3 regions of the Arthrobacter sp. CAN_A214 genome follow, and region 1 is predicted to be linked to each of the others. Evidence: riboswitches for the same ligand, from Rfam matches in the RefSeq annotation. Region 1 holds a riboswitch; each other region holds the start of a gene.
What was found. Region 1 has a riboswitch for S-adenosylmethionine ahead of sfnG (dimethylsulfone monooxygenase SfnG). Riboswitches for the same ligand answer to the same signal wherever they lie in the genome.

Region 1 (4,985 bases):
GATCGGCAAGACCACGGATGCCCTGCTGGGCCTGGCTGAAAGGTGGGCTGTCCGGCGATGGGTGTGAGGATTGGCGAGCAGGACTCCCTCCGGACCGAAACCGGGCGCATCGCGTTCTGGGAAGAGCAGGCCCGCCGGCTCGACTGGGCCGAGGAATGGCACACGGCCCACACCTTCGAGCCGGCACGGCCGGCGCCGGACGGCGACCTGTCCGTCCCGGTGATCGAATGGTTCGCGGGCGGAAAACTCAACGTCGCCGAGAACTGTGTGGACCGGCACGTCGCTGCGGGCAACGGCGGCAGGACCGCGCTGTTCTTCGAAGGCGAGCCGGGCGACCGCCGCGCGGTCACCTACTCCGAGCTGGAGGAGGATGTGGCCCGCGCAGCGAACGCGCTATCTGCCCTCGGCGTCGGGAAGGGCGACCGCGTGGTCATCTACCTTCCCGTCCTCGTCGAAACGGTGGTGGTGACGCTGGCCTGCGCCCGGATCGGAGCCGTCCACTCGCTCGTCTTCGGTGGCTTCTCAGCCGAGGCACTGCGCTTCCGGGTCGAGGACACCGGGGCGAAACTGCTCGTCACCACTGACGGACAGTACCGCCGGGGGAAGGCGGTACCCGTCAAGGGCAACGCCGACGCCGCCGTCGCCGGTGTGGATTCCATCGAGCATGTCCTCGTGATCCGTCGCACCGGCTCGGAGATCGGCTGGACACCGGGACGAGACGTCTGGTGGCATGAGGCCGTCGACATTGCGTCGCCGTTCCACGAAGCGGAGGCGTTCGACGCCGAAACGCCGCTGTTCATCATGTACACCTCGGGCACCACGGGGAAACCGAAGGGCCTGGTGCACACCTCGGGCGGTTATCTCACGCAGGCCTCGTGGAGCTTCGAGCACCTGTTCAGCAACCCCGACCCGGCGCTGCGCTCCACGGATGTCCACTGGTGCACGGCCGACCTCGCCTGGGTCACCGCCCACACCTATGAGATCTACGGCCCGCTCTCCAACGGCGCCACGCAGGTGATCTTCGAGGGAACGCCCAACACCCCGCACACCGGCCGCCACTTCGAGGTCATCGAGCGCTACGGCGTCACCAGCTACTACACCGCCCCCACGCTGGTGCGCTCGCTCATGGGCTGGTTCCCCGACGGCGTTCCCGCCGGGTACGACCTCTCGAGCATCCGCGTCCTCGGAACCGTCGGAGAGGCCGTCAACCCCGAGGCCTGGCGCTGGTTCCGGGCCAACCTCGGCCGGGGAACCGTACCCGTCGTGGATACCTGGTGGCAGTCCGAGACAGGCGCCACGGTGCTCTCCCCCAGTCAATCGGACGAGTCCTTCAAGCCGGGCTGCGCCTCGCGCGCGCTACCAGGGGTCAGCACCCGCATTGTCGACGACGCCGGAGATCCCGTACCGCCGGGCGTCCAGGGGCTCATCGTGGTGGACCGGCACGGTCCCGCCATGGCCCGGACCGTGTGGGGCGATCCGCAGCGCTACCTCGACTCCTACTGGCGGAAGTTCGCGGCGCAGGGCTGGTTCCTCGCTGGTGACGGGGCCAAGTACGACGACGACGGCGACACCTGGATCCTGGGCCGGGTGGACGACGTCATCAACGTGTCGGGGCACCGGCTGTCGACGATCGAGATCGAGTCGGCGCTCGTGGCGCACCCCTTCGTCACGGAGGCCGGAGTGTGCCCGGTGGCGGACCCGTTGACAGGGCATGCGATTGCGGCCTTCGTGGTGCTGGCCCCCGGTGCGGACCGCTCGCAGGACATCGGTTCGGCGCTGCGGGCCCACGTCACGAAGGTGATCGGGCCGGTCGCACGGCCTGCCGCCGTCGTGGTGGTGGACGATGTTCCGAAGACGCGCTCCGGCAAGATCATGCGCCGGCTGCTGACCCAGCTGTACGAGGGCGGCACGCTCGGGGATACCACGTCGCTGCAGAACGAGGGCTGCATTCCGGGCATTGCGGCGGTGCTGGCCGGGCGGTAGCGGCGCTAGCGGGCGGCCTGCCGCTGCCCGACTGCCTTGCGGGCCCGGCGCCACTTTCCGAGGGCCAGCAGGGCGAACGCTGAGCAGGGGACCAGCATCCCTGCCTGCTGGACATAGAACCATCCACTGACGGAAGGGCCCGGGTCACGAAGCACCAGGACGATGCTGAGAAGGAGGGTGGCAGCCACCACGGCAGCCGCCCAGAACACGGTCCGCCACAATGCCGGCTCGCTGGTACGTTCCGCTGACCGCCAGGATTCCATCGATCAAGGTTACGGGACGCCACGGAGTTGCCCGCCCCAATGTGACGTTCTCCGGACGACATATTCTTTGTGCCGCCCCCTGCCCCCTGTCAGACTCGAAGGTGACCATCCCGAGCGGCCGAGAGATCTGGCTCACTGACGCCGCAGCAACCCTGGCCCGTGCTCCAAGCGCTCGGCGATAGGGTGCTACCGCCAGGGCCGATGGAGGATTTCATGAGCACTCCCGATCTTTCCCAACCACTCAAGTTCGCCTACTGGGTCCCGAACGTCAGCGGTGGGCTCGTGGTCTCGACCATCGAGCAGCGCACCAGCTGGGACTTCGACTACAACAAGAAGCTGGCCCGGATCGCCGAGGATGCCGGCTTCGAATATGCACTGTCCCAGACCCGCTACGCGGCATCGTACGGTGCCGACAAGCAGCACGAGGCGACGTCGTTCTCCCTCGCCCTGCTCGCGGCCACCGAGAAACTGAAGGTGATCGCCGCCGTCCACCCCGGCATGTGGCAACCCGGTGTGTTGGCGAAGTTCATCATCACCGCCGACCACATCTCCAACGGGCGGGCCGCCGTCAACATCGTGTCCGGCTGGCTGAAGAACGAGTTCACCGGTTTCGGCCTGCCCTGGCTGGAGCACGATGAGCGGTACGTGCGCACCGAGGAATTCATCCGGATCCTGCGCGGCCTCTGGACCGAGACGAACTTCTCGCAGGAGGGCAAGTACTACAACATCACCGATTTCACGCTGAACCCGCCGCCCGTGGACGTTCCCGGGCGTGCGCACCCCGAGATCTTCTTCGGAGGGAATTCGACGGCGGCCCAGGCCACCGCCGGGCGCGTGGCCGACTGGTACTTCTCGAACGGCAAGGACCTCGAGGGCTTTCGGGAGAACATTGCGGGGGTCCAGGCGTCAGCCGGGCAGGTAGGACGGTCCCCGAAGTTCGGGCTCAACGGCTTCGTCATTGCCCGCGACACCGAAAAGGAGGCCCGGGAGACACTCCGCGAGATTGTCGCGAAGGCGCACCGTCCGGCCGTCGAGGGCTTCCGCGACGCCGTCCAGGAAGCCGGCGCCTCCACCGTCGACGGAAAGGGCATGTGGGCGGATTCCTCGTTCGAGGACCTCATCCAGTACAACGACGGCTTCAAGACCCAGCTCATCGGCACCCCCGAGCAGATCGCCGAGCGGATCGTCGAGTACAAGAAAATCGGGGTGAACCTCCTCCTCACGTGCTACCTCCACTTCCAGGAGGAAGTCGAAGCCTTCGGCAGGGACGTGATGCCGATCGTCCGCGAACTCGAGGCGGACGCCGCGGTGAAGGCGGGCGTCGACTTCCACCTGGACACACCCGTTACCAGCAAGGCAGGCGTCTGATGGCAGAGAAGACCTTCGGTTTCCGTACCCGCGCACTCCACGCCGGCGGTACACCCGATGCAACGCACGGCGCACGCGCAGTGCCCATCTACCAGACGACGTCGTTCGTGTTCAAGGACACCAATGACGCCGCAAACCTCTTCGCACTGCAGAAGTACGGCAATATCTACTCCCGCATCGGCAACCCCACCGTCGCCGCGTTCGAGGAACGCATCGCCTCCCTGGAGGGCGGCATCGGAGCGGTGGCCACGGCATCGGGCATGAGCGCCGAGTTCATCACCTTCGCCGCCCTCTGCCAGGCCGGCGACCACATCGTCGCGGCGTCCCAGCTGTATGGCGGAACGGTGACGCAGCTCGACGTCACGCTGCGCCGCTTCGGAATCGAGACCACCTTCGTCCCCGGCACGGACCCCGCGGACTACGCGGCGGCCATCCAGGACAACACCAAGGCCGTCTACGCCGAGGTCATCGCCAACCCTTCCGGTGAGATCGCCGACCTCGAGGGACTCGCGAAAGTCGCATCCGACGCCGGAGTGCCCTTCATCGTCGATTCCACGCTCAGCACGCCGTACCTCATCCGGCCGATCGAACACGGTGCCGACATCGTGATCCACTCCGCCACCAAGTTCATCGGCGGCCACGGAACCACGCTTGGCGGCGTGATCGTGGAGAGCGGCCGCTTCGACTGGGGCAACGGCAAGTTCCCCATGATGACCGAACCCGTGCCCTCCTACGGCAACATCCAGTGGTGGGCCAATTTCGGCGAATACGGTTTCCTCACGAAGCTCCGCACGGAGCAGCTGCGCGACATCGGGCCGTCGTTGTCGCCGATGTCGGCCTTCCAGCTGCTGCAGGGCGTCGAAACCCTCGCCCAGCGCCTTGACGAGCATCTGAAGAATGCCCAGGCCGTCGCCGAATGGCTGCAGTCCGACCCGCGGATCGAGTACGTGAACTATGCGGGACTTCCGACGCATCAGCATTCCGCCCGCGCGCGGAAGTACTTTCCGAATGGCCCCGGTTCCGTTTTCAGCTTCGGCGTCAAGGGCGGACGTGCAGCGGGACAGAAATTCATCGAATCGCTGCAGCTGGCCTCACACCTGGCGAACGTCGGTGATTCCCGGACACTCGTGATCCATCCCGGATCCACCACCCATCAGCAGCTCTCCGCGGATCAACTGGTGGCAGCCGGCATCCCCGAGGACCTCGTCCGCATCTCCGTGGGCCTCGAGGACCTCGAGGACATCCTGTGGGACCTCGACCAGGCCCTTAACCTGGCCGTCGGGTCCGCCGAGGACCCGACCGACGACGCCGAGCTTCCGCAGGTGCCGGCAGACGGCAACGAGCAGGACCAGTCCCGCACCAGTGCGGTAG
Region 2 (4,985 bases), on a different contig from region 1:
AGGCGTAGGTGAGGACGGGAACGGGGTGGGACGTGTCCGTGGCTACGCCCTGCACCGAGTTCGAGTAGGCGAACTGGCTCGGATTCTCGTAGAGGGGCAGCCCCGGCACCAGATCGGTGAGCCGGTGCTGTGCCTGGGAGTAGGCCTCCGCCGCGTCCGGGCCATCGGCCGCGCCGCGAGCCCGCAGCAGGATCTCATCCAGTTCCGGGTCGTTCACGTAGGAGGAATTCTGGCCGATGCGCTCGCCGGTGATTTCCGAGGAGTGGTACCGGATGAACAGGACGTCCGTGGTGTTGGTGTGCCACACTCCGGCCAGGGCGTCATAGTCTCCGGCGTACCTCAGTTCCGTGAGTTGTGCCTGGGGAAGCTGGATGATCTCCAGCTCGATCCCTACCTTCCGGACCTCGCCCTGCAGCTGGACGAGGAGGGGACTGGGAGCCGAGGCTTCCACTGTGGGAACTTCGACGGTCAGCCGCTCGCCGTCCTTGGTGCGGAAGCCCTCGGCGTCGCGGGAGTCCCAACCGGCGTCGTCGAGCAGCTGGTCTGCGCGCTCGGGATCGTGGGCCAGTGTGCCTTCCACCGAGGGATCGTAGTATTTGCTCTCCTTCGACAGGTACGAGTCGATGGGGGTGTAGGTGCCGAAGCCGAGGCTTTCCGTGACCGCCCTGGTGTCCACGGCGGTGGTAAAGGCTTCCCGGACGGCCGGGTCGCTGAAGGGCTCCCGGTTCAGGTTGAAGCCGAGCACGTACGGGCTGCCGGTGCGCGGCAGGTTCTCGTAGGTGAACGCCGGGTCCGCCTGCACCGCGGCCGCGTTCTGCGGCGCGAGGTTCTCCGTCAGCCCGTACTGGCCCGACACGAGGGACTGGTAGCGGATCACGGGCTCGGCGACCACGGTGACTTCGACGCCGTCCAGGTGGGCCTCGCCGGATCCGCCCAGCCAGTCGGGAGCCCAGCCGTATCCCTCCCGCTTGGCGTAGCTGATGCTCTGTCCCGGCTGGTAGGCCTCGAGGACGTAGGGCCCGGATCCCACCGGGTTCTGGCACAGGGTTTCCGGCGACTCGGTGATGGCCTTGCCCGAGTTCATGCCCAGCCAGGACTGCGCGAGCGTGTAGAGGAAGGGGGTGTAGGCGTACTCGAGGTGCGCTTCGAAGGTGTAGTCGTCGATCACCGTTCCATCGACGTAGGGTGCGATGTAGGCGGCGGCCAGCGGAGATTTCGTGGCCGGGTCCCGCATGTGCTCGAGGTTCTGCTGGAACACGGTCGCGTTCCATGGCGACCCGTCGCTGAACGTCACGTCCTGACGCAGGTGGAACGTGTACGTCCTGCCGTCCTCGGAGATGTCCCAGGACTCGGCGAGATAGGGGGCGATCTCGCCGTCGTCGTCGAGCGTGACCACGTTGTCGTAGATCAGCCGGCCCAGGAACTGCTGCTGTGTCGCCGAGATGCCGTGGCCGTCGAGGCAGCCGGGCTCGGCGGAGATCGAGACATTGAGGACCCCGCCGTCCACGGGCGTGGCGTCAGCGGGCACGGTCTGTGTCCCGGCAGGGGAGGCGCAGGACGCGAGCAGGCCGGCGACGACGGCGAGGGTTGCGCCGCGGGTCAGGGTGCGGCGGACCCGGAAGCGGGCATGAAAAGACAGGGACATGAGGTTCCTTCTGTGCGAGGAAGCGGGCATGGGTCATCGCGGCAGGGACTGCGCAATGGGAAATGGCGGCGACGGTGGCCGGCAGGGCCGGTGCCGCAGGCGGGGTGGCGTCAGGCGGTGAGAAGTGGACAGCTGTGGAAACGCATCATGCGTCATCCTTCCGATTGCTCTTGACCGCACCGGACGCCGCAACAGATGCGGTGGGTGCAGCCCACTTCGTCATCCGAACCACCCGGAAAGCATGGGGTTGGTGCGCGGCCAAGTCGGAGCTTGACGGCCGCATCTCTTGAAGCTGACCCCACTGTATGCCGGATCTTTCCGCTGTCCAGTCGGGTCAGGTCACAGACGGTCATAAAGGGCGGACAGCAGCTTTCTTACGTTCTGTGTCGTGCCCGGCGTTGACGGCGGGCTCGGGATGCCCCTAGCGTGGGAGGCGCAATCAAGAGTTCCAGCCACAGGCCCTGGCCGGCTGGACAGCAACCCTCTCGTCGTAGCGGGGTGCTCCAGGTGATGATTCGGCCGCTGGGCAGTTTTCGCCCGAGGGGCAAGTACGGCGTTTCCCCCGCTGCCTTCTGCTTTTCGGTACGCGGGACGACGCCTTTTTCGAAGGAAGTGGGCATGGCGTTGAATGTCAATCTGGAGCCGGCGGTTCTACGGCAGGCTTTCGGGCGCTTTCCCTCAGGGATCGCAGCGCTCTGTGCCCGGGTGGACGGAGTTCCCGAGGGCATTGTTGCTTCCTCGTTCACCGTCGGGGTGTCGCTCGATCCGCCACTGGTGATGTTCGCCATCCAGAACACCTCGCGCACCTGGCCGGAGCTGCGAAAGCAACCCCGTATCGGTGTTTCGGTCCTGGCCTCCGGGCAGAAGGATGCCTGCCTGCAGATCGCGTCGAAGTCAGCCGACCGGTTCGCAGCACTCGACATCGAAGTCACGCCCGCCGGCGCCGTACTGCTCTCCGACGCCGTACTGTGGCTGGACTGCTCGGTCGAGGCGGAGTATCCCGCCGGAGATCACCAGGTGGTGCTCCTCCGGGTGCACGGCCTGCAGTTCGAGGACAAGGACTCCGTGCCGCTCGTGTTCCACGCCTCCGAATTCCACCGGCTGCCGGAGCCGTCGCTGGTGTAGCGGCAAGTGTTTCGAATCGGGTCCTCCGGGGTACTGATACCGGAAACTCCCTCCGAAAGGACGCCCATGTACCCGTCAGTCGCACACCAGACCGTTGCGGAGCTGGGTGGCCCCACGAGCGTCCTGGTTCGGCAGAAGAACGACCACGTCAAGCTCAACGCCTTGCTGAAGGAACTGGAAGGATCGAGAGGAGCCGAGCAGGGCGATGTGCTGCGGCGCATCTACCGGCTGGTGTTTCCCCACGCCTTCGCCGAGGAGGCGGTGCTGTGGCCCGTGGTGCGGCGGGTCCTGCCCGATGGTGAACAACTCACCCTTGAGGTGGAGCAGGAGCACCAGGAGGTCAATGAACTGGTGACGCGGCTTGAAACCCTCGAGGAGGGGGACCCGGAGCGGGAACGCGTACTCGACCGGCTGGTCGAGGTGCTGGGGGAGGACGTACGCGACGAGGAGGACAAGCTTTTCCCCCGGCTGCAGGAAGTGGTGAGCAAACGCCTGCTTCAGCTGATGGGCATCTCCTGGGAGGTGGTCCGCAGAACCGCCCCCACCCGCGCTCATCCGGTCGTGGCAAGGCGGCCGCCAGGCAACGCCGTCGCGGCAGTTCCGCTTTCACTCATCGACCGCATCCGCGACGCGGTCGACACCGCAATACTGCAGAGGCCGAAAGCCGTTTCACCGGTTCTCCATCGCACGAGCACCCTGCTGGCGCGGGTAGCCCATTCGATCGAGCACCTCCCGCTCCTGACACGCGGAGAGGACCCAACCACGAGCAGGGTGGGCCGACGGTCCGATGGGAGCGGACGACGCCGGCCTCCTGTCGCGGGCGTTGTCGCTGTCGCGGCCGGGGGAGCTGTAGCGGGAGAGCTGGTGTTCCGCTCGCTCACCCGGCGGACCCGCCGCTGAACGCTCAATCCGATCGATTCCGGCTCGGCTTTGGCGGTTCAGTCTCGATCCGGTCCTGGCTGGATCGAGTTCAGTCCTGCGACGGCCGTTCGCCGGCATCGAATTGCTCCTCGTAGACCCGCTTTGCTTCCTGCAGCACCTCTGGATCGAGCCGGCCGAGCGGACGGACGTCGACGAGCAGCGGCTCGCAGTCCGGGCCCCGGCCCACGCACGCCCCGGTGAGTACCCATGCGTAGCGGTCCTCGTCCTCCGCAAGGTGCTCGTACTGGCAGATCTGGCGTGCAAGCCAGTCCTTGAGCGGCCGGGTCCACCACGACTCCGGTGTGAGGGGGTTGACGGACAATCCTGGCAGCGTCAGCCCGCTCTCGGCGTCGAGACTATTGGAATCCCTATCGGCTTCGAAGCCCTTGGAGTACCGCAGGTAGAGGTAGTCGCCGGACGGCACGAGATCCGCGAGTTCAGCGAGGCTGGAGAGGGTGAGCTCCCCGGATTCTGCTTTGCGCGGTGCGGTGGCGGATTTCATGTGCCTAAGCCTAGGAAGGGTTGTCCCCGGCCTCAACAGCCGGGACAGCGCGAACCTGCTCTTTACTGCTGCTGTGCGAGGTGAGATATTCCTGTTCCTCCATCGGTGGGCGGGGTCTAATTGAAGAAGTACGTGCGTTCAACGAGGAGGTAAACCATGGAAGCATCCTGCCCGTCCTGCGGAAAGCCGCTGCAGGAGTTGGATGAAAGCCAGTGGCCCGCCGAGGGGCCCGTTCCCGAAGGGACCCTCGGCGTCTTCCAGTGTGAGGGGAACCACCGGGTGATAGTCGCTGAACCGCAGATCCAGGCGTAGGGGCTCTCAGACTTCGGGGACTTCCCGGATCGCCAGGTTCGGGTGCAGCAGCCGGTAGCCCTCGGCGTCAAGTAGATCGCGGTTGTACTCGTCGGGGAGCAGCACCACCGTGGCCCTGCTGTCACGGATGATCACGCCGGGCTCACCCGGAGTGATCGGGCCGCACTCGAGTGCAACCCCGAGGCCCTCCTCCACCAGGAGGCACGCGCTGCGCCCGTCGGAATCCGTGGGTGCCGCCACGAAATATTCGATGCCGTCGCGGTCGGCAAGGAAGCGGGTGGAGGACAGGTCGATCCCCTCGAGATCCCGTTGGATCGTGACGATGTCGTGCTCTGCCTGTGCCTGTTCGAAGACTTCCAGGGCCGGCGCATCGCCGCACGCGGTCAGCAGCGGCAGGGCCAGCAGGATCCCTGCGGCTGTGCGGACAAGCCGAAAATGTTCCATGGGTCTCCCATCCTATTCGGTGGGCACTGCGGTTCC
Region 3 (4,985 bases), on a different contig from region 1:
ACCAGGGATCCGGTCACCGGTCGTATCCCCACTGAGCATGAGCGCATTCGAGCGGCTGTCGCCATCGCCAGGAAGGTCGAGGAGATCGGCATGGACGTCTACGCGACGGGGGAGCACCACAACCCGCCGTTCTATGCCAGCTCCCCGACCACCCTCCTCGGCTACATTGCTGCCCAGACGGAGCGGATCATCCTTTCCACCGCCACCACGCTGATCACCACGAATGACCCGGTGAAGATCGCCGAAGACTTCGCCACTCTCCAGCACCTGGCCGATGGCCGCGTGGACCTCGTCCTCGGCCGGGGAAACACTGCCCCTGTCTACCCGTGGTTCGGCAAGAATATGCAGGACAGCGTGGACCTCACAGTGGAGAATTACAACCTGCTCCGGCAACTGTGGGACAACGACGTCGTCAACTGGCAGGGCAAGCACCGCACGCCGCTGCAGAACTTCACGGCCTCCCCTCGCCCGCTCGACGGCGTGGCACCCTTCGTCTGGCATGGCTCGATCCGCACGCCGCAGGTGGCCGAGATCGCGGCCTACTTCGGTGACGGTTTCTTCGCCAACAACATCTTCTGGCCCAAGGAGCACTACATGCAGCTCATCGCCCTCTACCGCGAGCGCTACGAGCACTACGGGCACGGCAGGGCCGATCAGGCGGTCGTCGGTCTGGGTGGCCAGTTCTTCCTGCGGAAGAACTCGCAGGACGCTGTGAACGAATTCCGGCCGTACTTCGACAACGCCCCGGTCTACGGACACGGACCGTCGATGGAGGACTTCACCGCGCAAACCCCGCTGAGCGTCGGTAGCCCCCAGGAGGTCCTCGAGAAGACCCTGACGTTCCAGGAGTACTTCGGCGACTACCAGCGGCAGCTTTTCCTCATCGACCATGCGGGTCTGCCCCTCAAGACCGTCCTCGAGCAGCTGGACCTGTTCGGCGAATTCGTCCTCCCCGAGCTTCGGCGTGAGCTGGATTCCCGGCGTCCGGCACATGTACCGGACGGCCCCACCCATGAGACCCGCAAAGCGGCGCGCCGGCTGCTCGACAACGAGAGTTCTGTCAGCGCCTGATGCCGTAGTCGGCTGCGCGCGTGCTGGGGCGTGCGGTGGGTGAAACTCCGGATACCGGCGTATCGCCGGGGGTTCTTCACCCTTCCCACGGCACACCCGGTGCCTGAGGGAGGTGACGGAGTTCGCGTCTCCTGTAGTGGCGTAGCCGTTACTGCACAGGAGGGTCGGATTACCTATTGACCTCTCTGTTGGCGGAGGCCTACCCTGAAGCCCCCACCACGTGGGAGCGTCCTCCGATCGCCACGTCGGCCTCCTGGACGAGTCCAACCGTGCAGCCCCAGAGGGTGAAAACTGCAGTGTCAACCGGCCGTTGACGAGCGCGCTTCCAAGCGAGGGCACGAAGGAACGGTAGAGGTAGCAAAGACAGCGCGGAATAATGGCCGTCCAGCGCAGGCTGCGGCAGTTCCCGGAAACCCTCGACGTGCTGGCAGGACCCTCTCGGTCCTGGCTGCGGCGCCTTCTTCCCGCTGGGAGTATTCGTAATTCGGGGTTGGAGCAGGCAATGAACAGAACAAGAACCAAGATAACGGCGATGGTGTTCACGGCGGTCTTCGCTGCGGGACTCACGCCGAGCGCAGCCTTCGCCCATGGGGGATCATCGGGCAATTCAGGTTCATCGGACCACGCGTCGAGCCAGGAAGTGGTGTACGAGATCGCTCGGTCCACCGCGCGTTATACCTGGCTGGACCGGGCCATCAAGGACGGCTATGAGCGCGTCACCGATTGCATCGAGTTGCCCGGAGTGGGCGCAATGGGTGTGCACTACGCGAAGAGCAAGCTGATCGACAAGAAGACCGACGCCTCGAAACCGGAAGCGCTGGTCTATATGCCGGTGAAGTACGGAAACCACGAGTACTATCGCCTCGTTGCGGCGGAGTTCCTTTCCACCGCGAAGAAGGCACCGGTCCTCGGAGGAGTCACCTTCAATTCGGAAGCGGCGGATTCGCAGGCGCCGTACAGACACAGCCTCCACGCATGGGTCTGGAAGCACAATCCGGCAGGAGTGTTCGCGCAGTGGAATCCGAGCATCAGCTGCCCGAAGGAGGACACGCACTGATCGAGGACTGAAACGGACCGTGCGCACGAAAGGTGGGAACCTCTTCCGTGCGCACGTTCCGCAGGTTCCGCTGCCGTCGTGCAGATGTCCCCGTATGACACGGCCACCTCGACGCCGCCGTCGTGCGTCGTCTAGGGTCGGAACCAAGAATCAAGAGTTCCAACGCAAAACCCTGGTTCGTTGGACGGCAACCCTCTCGCTGTAGTGGGGTGCCCCAGGTGAGGATTCGGCCCGGCGGTATGCGCGCGGGCAAGTATGGCGCTTCCTCAATGGCGGTGCCCGGTTGTTCGAGGAGTGCAATGCCCGCAAATGCGCCACGCCAGATCCGTTTCAACGCCTTCGACATGAACTGCGTGGGCCACCAGTCGCCGGGGCTGTGGCGCCACCCCGACGACCAGTCGCACCGGTACAAGGACCTCCGCTACTGGGCCGACCTCGCACAGACCCTCGAGAAGGGCCTCTTCGACGGACTCTTCATCGCCGACGTGCTCGGCACGTACGACGTCTTCGGCGGCTCCAATGAAGCCACCCTGCGCCAGGGCACCCAGACTCCGGTCAATGATCCGTTCCTGCTGGTGTCCGCGATGGCACTCGTCACCGAGCACCTCGGCTTCGGCGTCACCGCGGGCACCGCCTATGAGCATCCGTATCCGTTCGCGCGCCGGCTCTCGACGCTCGATCACCTCACTAACGGCCGGGTTGGCTGGAATGTCGTCACCGGCTACCTCCCCTCGGCTGCCCGCAATATGGGCAACGAGGACCAGCTCGAGCACGACGAGCGCTACAACCACGCCGACGAGTACCTCGAAGTGCTCTACAAGCTGCTCGAAGGGTCGTGGGAAGACGACGCCGTCGTCCGGGATGTGGAGAACGGCATCTTCACCGACCCGTCGAAAGTGCATGAAATCGGGCACGACGGCAAATACTTCACCGTGCCGGGAATCCACCTCAGCGAGCCGTCGCCGCAGCGCACGCCCGTCATCTACCAGGCGGGGGCGTCGTCGAGGGGCATCGACTTTGCGGCCGGCAACGCCGAAGCGGTGTTCGTGGGAGCGCCCACCAAGGCCATCCTCAAGGACGCCGTCACGAAGATCCGTGACGCCGCCGAGGCCGCCGGCCGCGACCGATACTCGGTGCGCATCTACACCATGCTCACGGTGATCACCGATGAGACCGAGGAAAAGGCCCACGCCAAGCACGAGGACTACAAGAAGTACGTGAGCTACGAGGGCGCCCTCGTGCTCGTATCCGGTTGGCTCGGGATCGACCTGTCCGTCTACGATCCCGACGAGCCTCTCGGCAATGTGAAGTCCAACGCCATTCACTCCGCCGTCGCGAATTTCCAGAAGGTGAACGACGACGGCGCTCCCTGGACGGTGCGCGACATCGCCGAGTGGGCGGGGATCGGCGGGCTCGGCCCGCGCGTGGTCGGCTCAGGCGCGCAGATTGCCGATGAGCTGCAGTCGTGGGTGGAAGAAACCGACGTCGACGGGTTCAACCTTGCCTACGCGATCACGCCCGGCTCGTTCGAGGACGTCATCACGTACGTGGTGCCCGAACTCCAGAAGCGCGGCGCCTACCCCACCGAGTACGTGGAGGGCACCCTGCGGAACAAGCTGTTCGGGAAGGGCGACCGGCTCCCGGACGAGCACCGTGGCAGCAGCTTCCGCCTCCAGCACGCCCGTCGCTGACGCTCCGTCGCGCGGTTCGTCGGGCGTAGGTCGTCCATTCCTGATGGGTGGTGGAGCATGCGGTCAGCCACAACTGCCCAACTTCCGCGGACCGGCGACCGTCTCTGCCGGAAGTCCTGCCGGAAGCCCTGCCCGGAAGTCCTGCCGGAAGTCCGCCGAAACCCCGTACGGAAGGCGGGAATAGGCCTTCGCCAGGCGCGGAACCCGTGGCATACTCCTCCGCGGGGCGATAGCGTCGGAAGCAACACGCCAACGAATTACGCCAACGAATGGAGTTCACATGTCGCGCGTTGCGATTATCGGAGGCCACGGAAAAGTGGCCCTGCACCTCACGAAAATCCTCACCGGCCAGGGCCACCAGGTCAGCTCGATCTTCCGGAATCCGGACCACTCGTCCGACGTCGAGATCGCAGGCGCGACGCCGGTGGTCGCCGACGTGTCGACGCTGTCGGTGAGCGAGATGGCCGATGTGTTCCGCGGGCACGACGCCGTGGTCTGGTCCGCAGGTGCCGGCGGCAGCAGCCCTGAGGCCACCTACGCGGTGGACCGCGATGCCGCGATCCGCTCCATGGATGCCGCCGAGGAAGCCAGCGTGGGCAGGTATGTCATGGTGTCCTACCTCGGTGCTGGCAAGGATCACGGTGTTCCCGGGGACACCGGGTTCTTCCACTATGCCGAGTCCAAGGCCGCGGCTGACGAGCATCTACGCAAATCGAGGCTTGCCTGGACCATCCTCGGACCGGGTGCGCTGACCACGGATCCGGGAACCGGCCAGATCGAGGTGTCGGACAAGCCCCAGCAGGATTCGGTGTCCCGCGAGGACGTGGCGCTCGTTGCCGCCGTCGTGCTCGGAAATCTCGGCACCGTGGACAAGACCCTCCAGTTCAACAGCGGCGAGACGCCGGTTGCCGAGGCGATCGAAACGGCCCTCTAGGTCCGAACGACCAGAAGCGCCCCTGACAAAGGAGGGCGCCCGGGTGTACCCGGGCGCCCTCCTTTCGTCGATCGTTCGGTCAGCCGAGGCCGAGCTGGACGAAAACGAACCAGACGAGCAGCGGCACGACGGCGATCATCGCGATAGCCCAGAGGAGCAGCGCCCGGAAGAAAAGGCGTTCGTCCTTGGGCTGGGCACTGGCCATGAGCAGTGCGCCACTGGTGGACATCGG

Region 2: another riboswitch for S-adenosylmethionine. It lies ahead of IWX65_RS04430 (flavin reductase family protein); the one in region 1 lies ahead of sfnG (dimethylsulfone monooxygenase SfnG).
Region 3: another riboswitch for S-adenosylmethionine. It lies ahead of IWX65_RS05300 (LLM class flavin-dependent oxidoreductase); the one in region 1 lies ahead of sfnG (dimethylsulfone monooxygenase SfnG).

The regions. Positions count from the first base shown of each region.
Region 1 is NZ_JADOUU010000005.1:128,558-133,542, forward strand. Features, by position in the region: gene IWX65_RS06765 (ABC transporter permease) at 1-67, shown strand, start outside; gene acs (acetate--CoA ligase) at 58-1,983, shown strand; gene IWX65_RS06775 (hypothetical protein) at 1,989-2,246, opposite strand; SAM riboswitch class I at 2,349-2,454, shown strand; gene sfnG (dimethylsulfone monooxygenase SfnG) at 2,460-3,614, shown strand; gene IWX65_RS06785 (O-acetylhomoserine aminocarboxypropyltransferase/cysteine synthase family protein) at 3,614-4,985, shown strand, end outside.
Region 2 is NZ_JADOUU010000003.1:174,433-179,417, reverse strand. Features, by position in the region: gene IWX65_RS04435 (ABC transporter substrate-binding protein) at 1-1,645, opposite strand, end outside; SAM riboswitch class IV at 1,807-1,937, opposite strand; SAM riboswitch class IV at 2,083-2,202, shown strand; gene IWX65_RS04430 (flavin reductase family protein) at 2,264-2,770, shown strand; gene IWX65_RS04425 (hemerythrin domain-containing protein) at 2,837-3,670, shown strand; gene IWX65_RS04420 (DUF6098 family protein) at 3,741-4,193, opposite strand; gene IWX65_RS04415 (hypothetical protein) at 4,350-4,505, shown strand; gene IWX65_RS04410 (hypothetical protein) at 4,512-4,949, opposite strand.
Region 3 is NZ_JADOUU010000004.1:40,214-45,198, reverse strand. Features, by position in the region: gene IWX65_RS05310 (LLM class flavin-dependent oxidoreductase) at 1-1,071, shown strand, start outside; gene IWX65_RS05305 (hypothetical protein) at 1,574-2,128, shown strand; SAM riboswitch class IV at 2,277-2,390, shown strand; gene IWX65_RS05300 (LLM class flavin-dependent oxidoreductase) at 2,428-3,819, shown strand; gene IWX65_RS05295 (SDR family oxidoreductase) at 4,100-4,753, shown strand; gene IWX65_RS05290 (SLC13 family permease) at 4,833-4,985, opposite strand, start outside.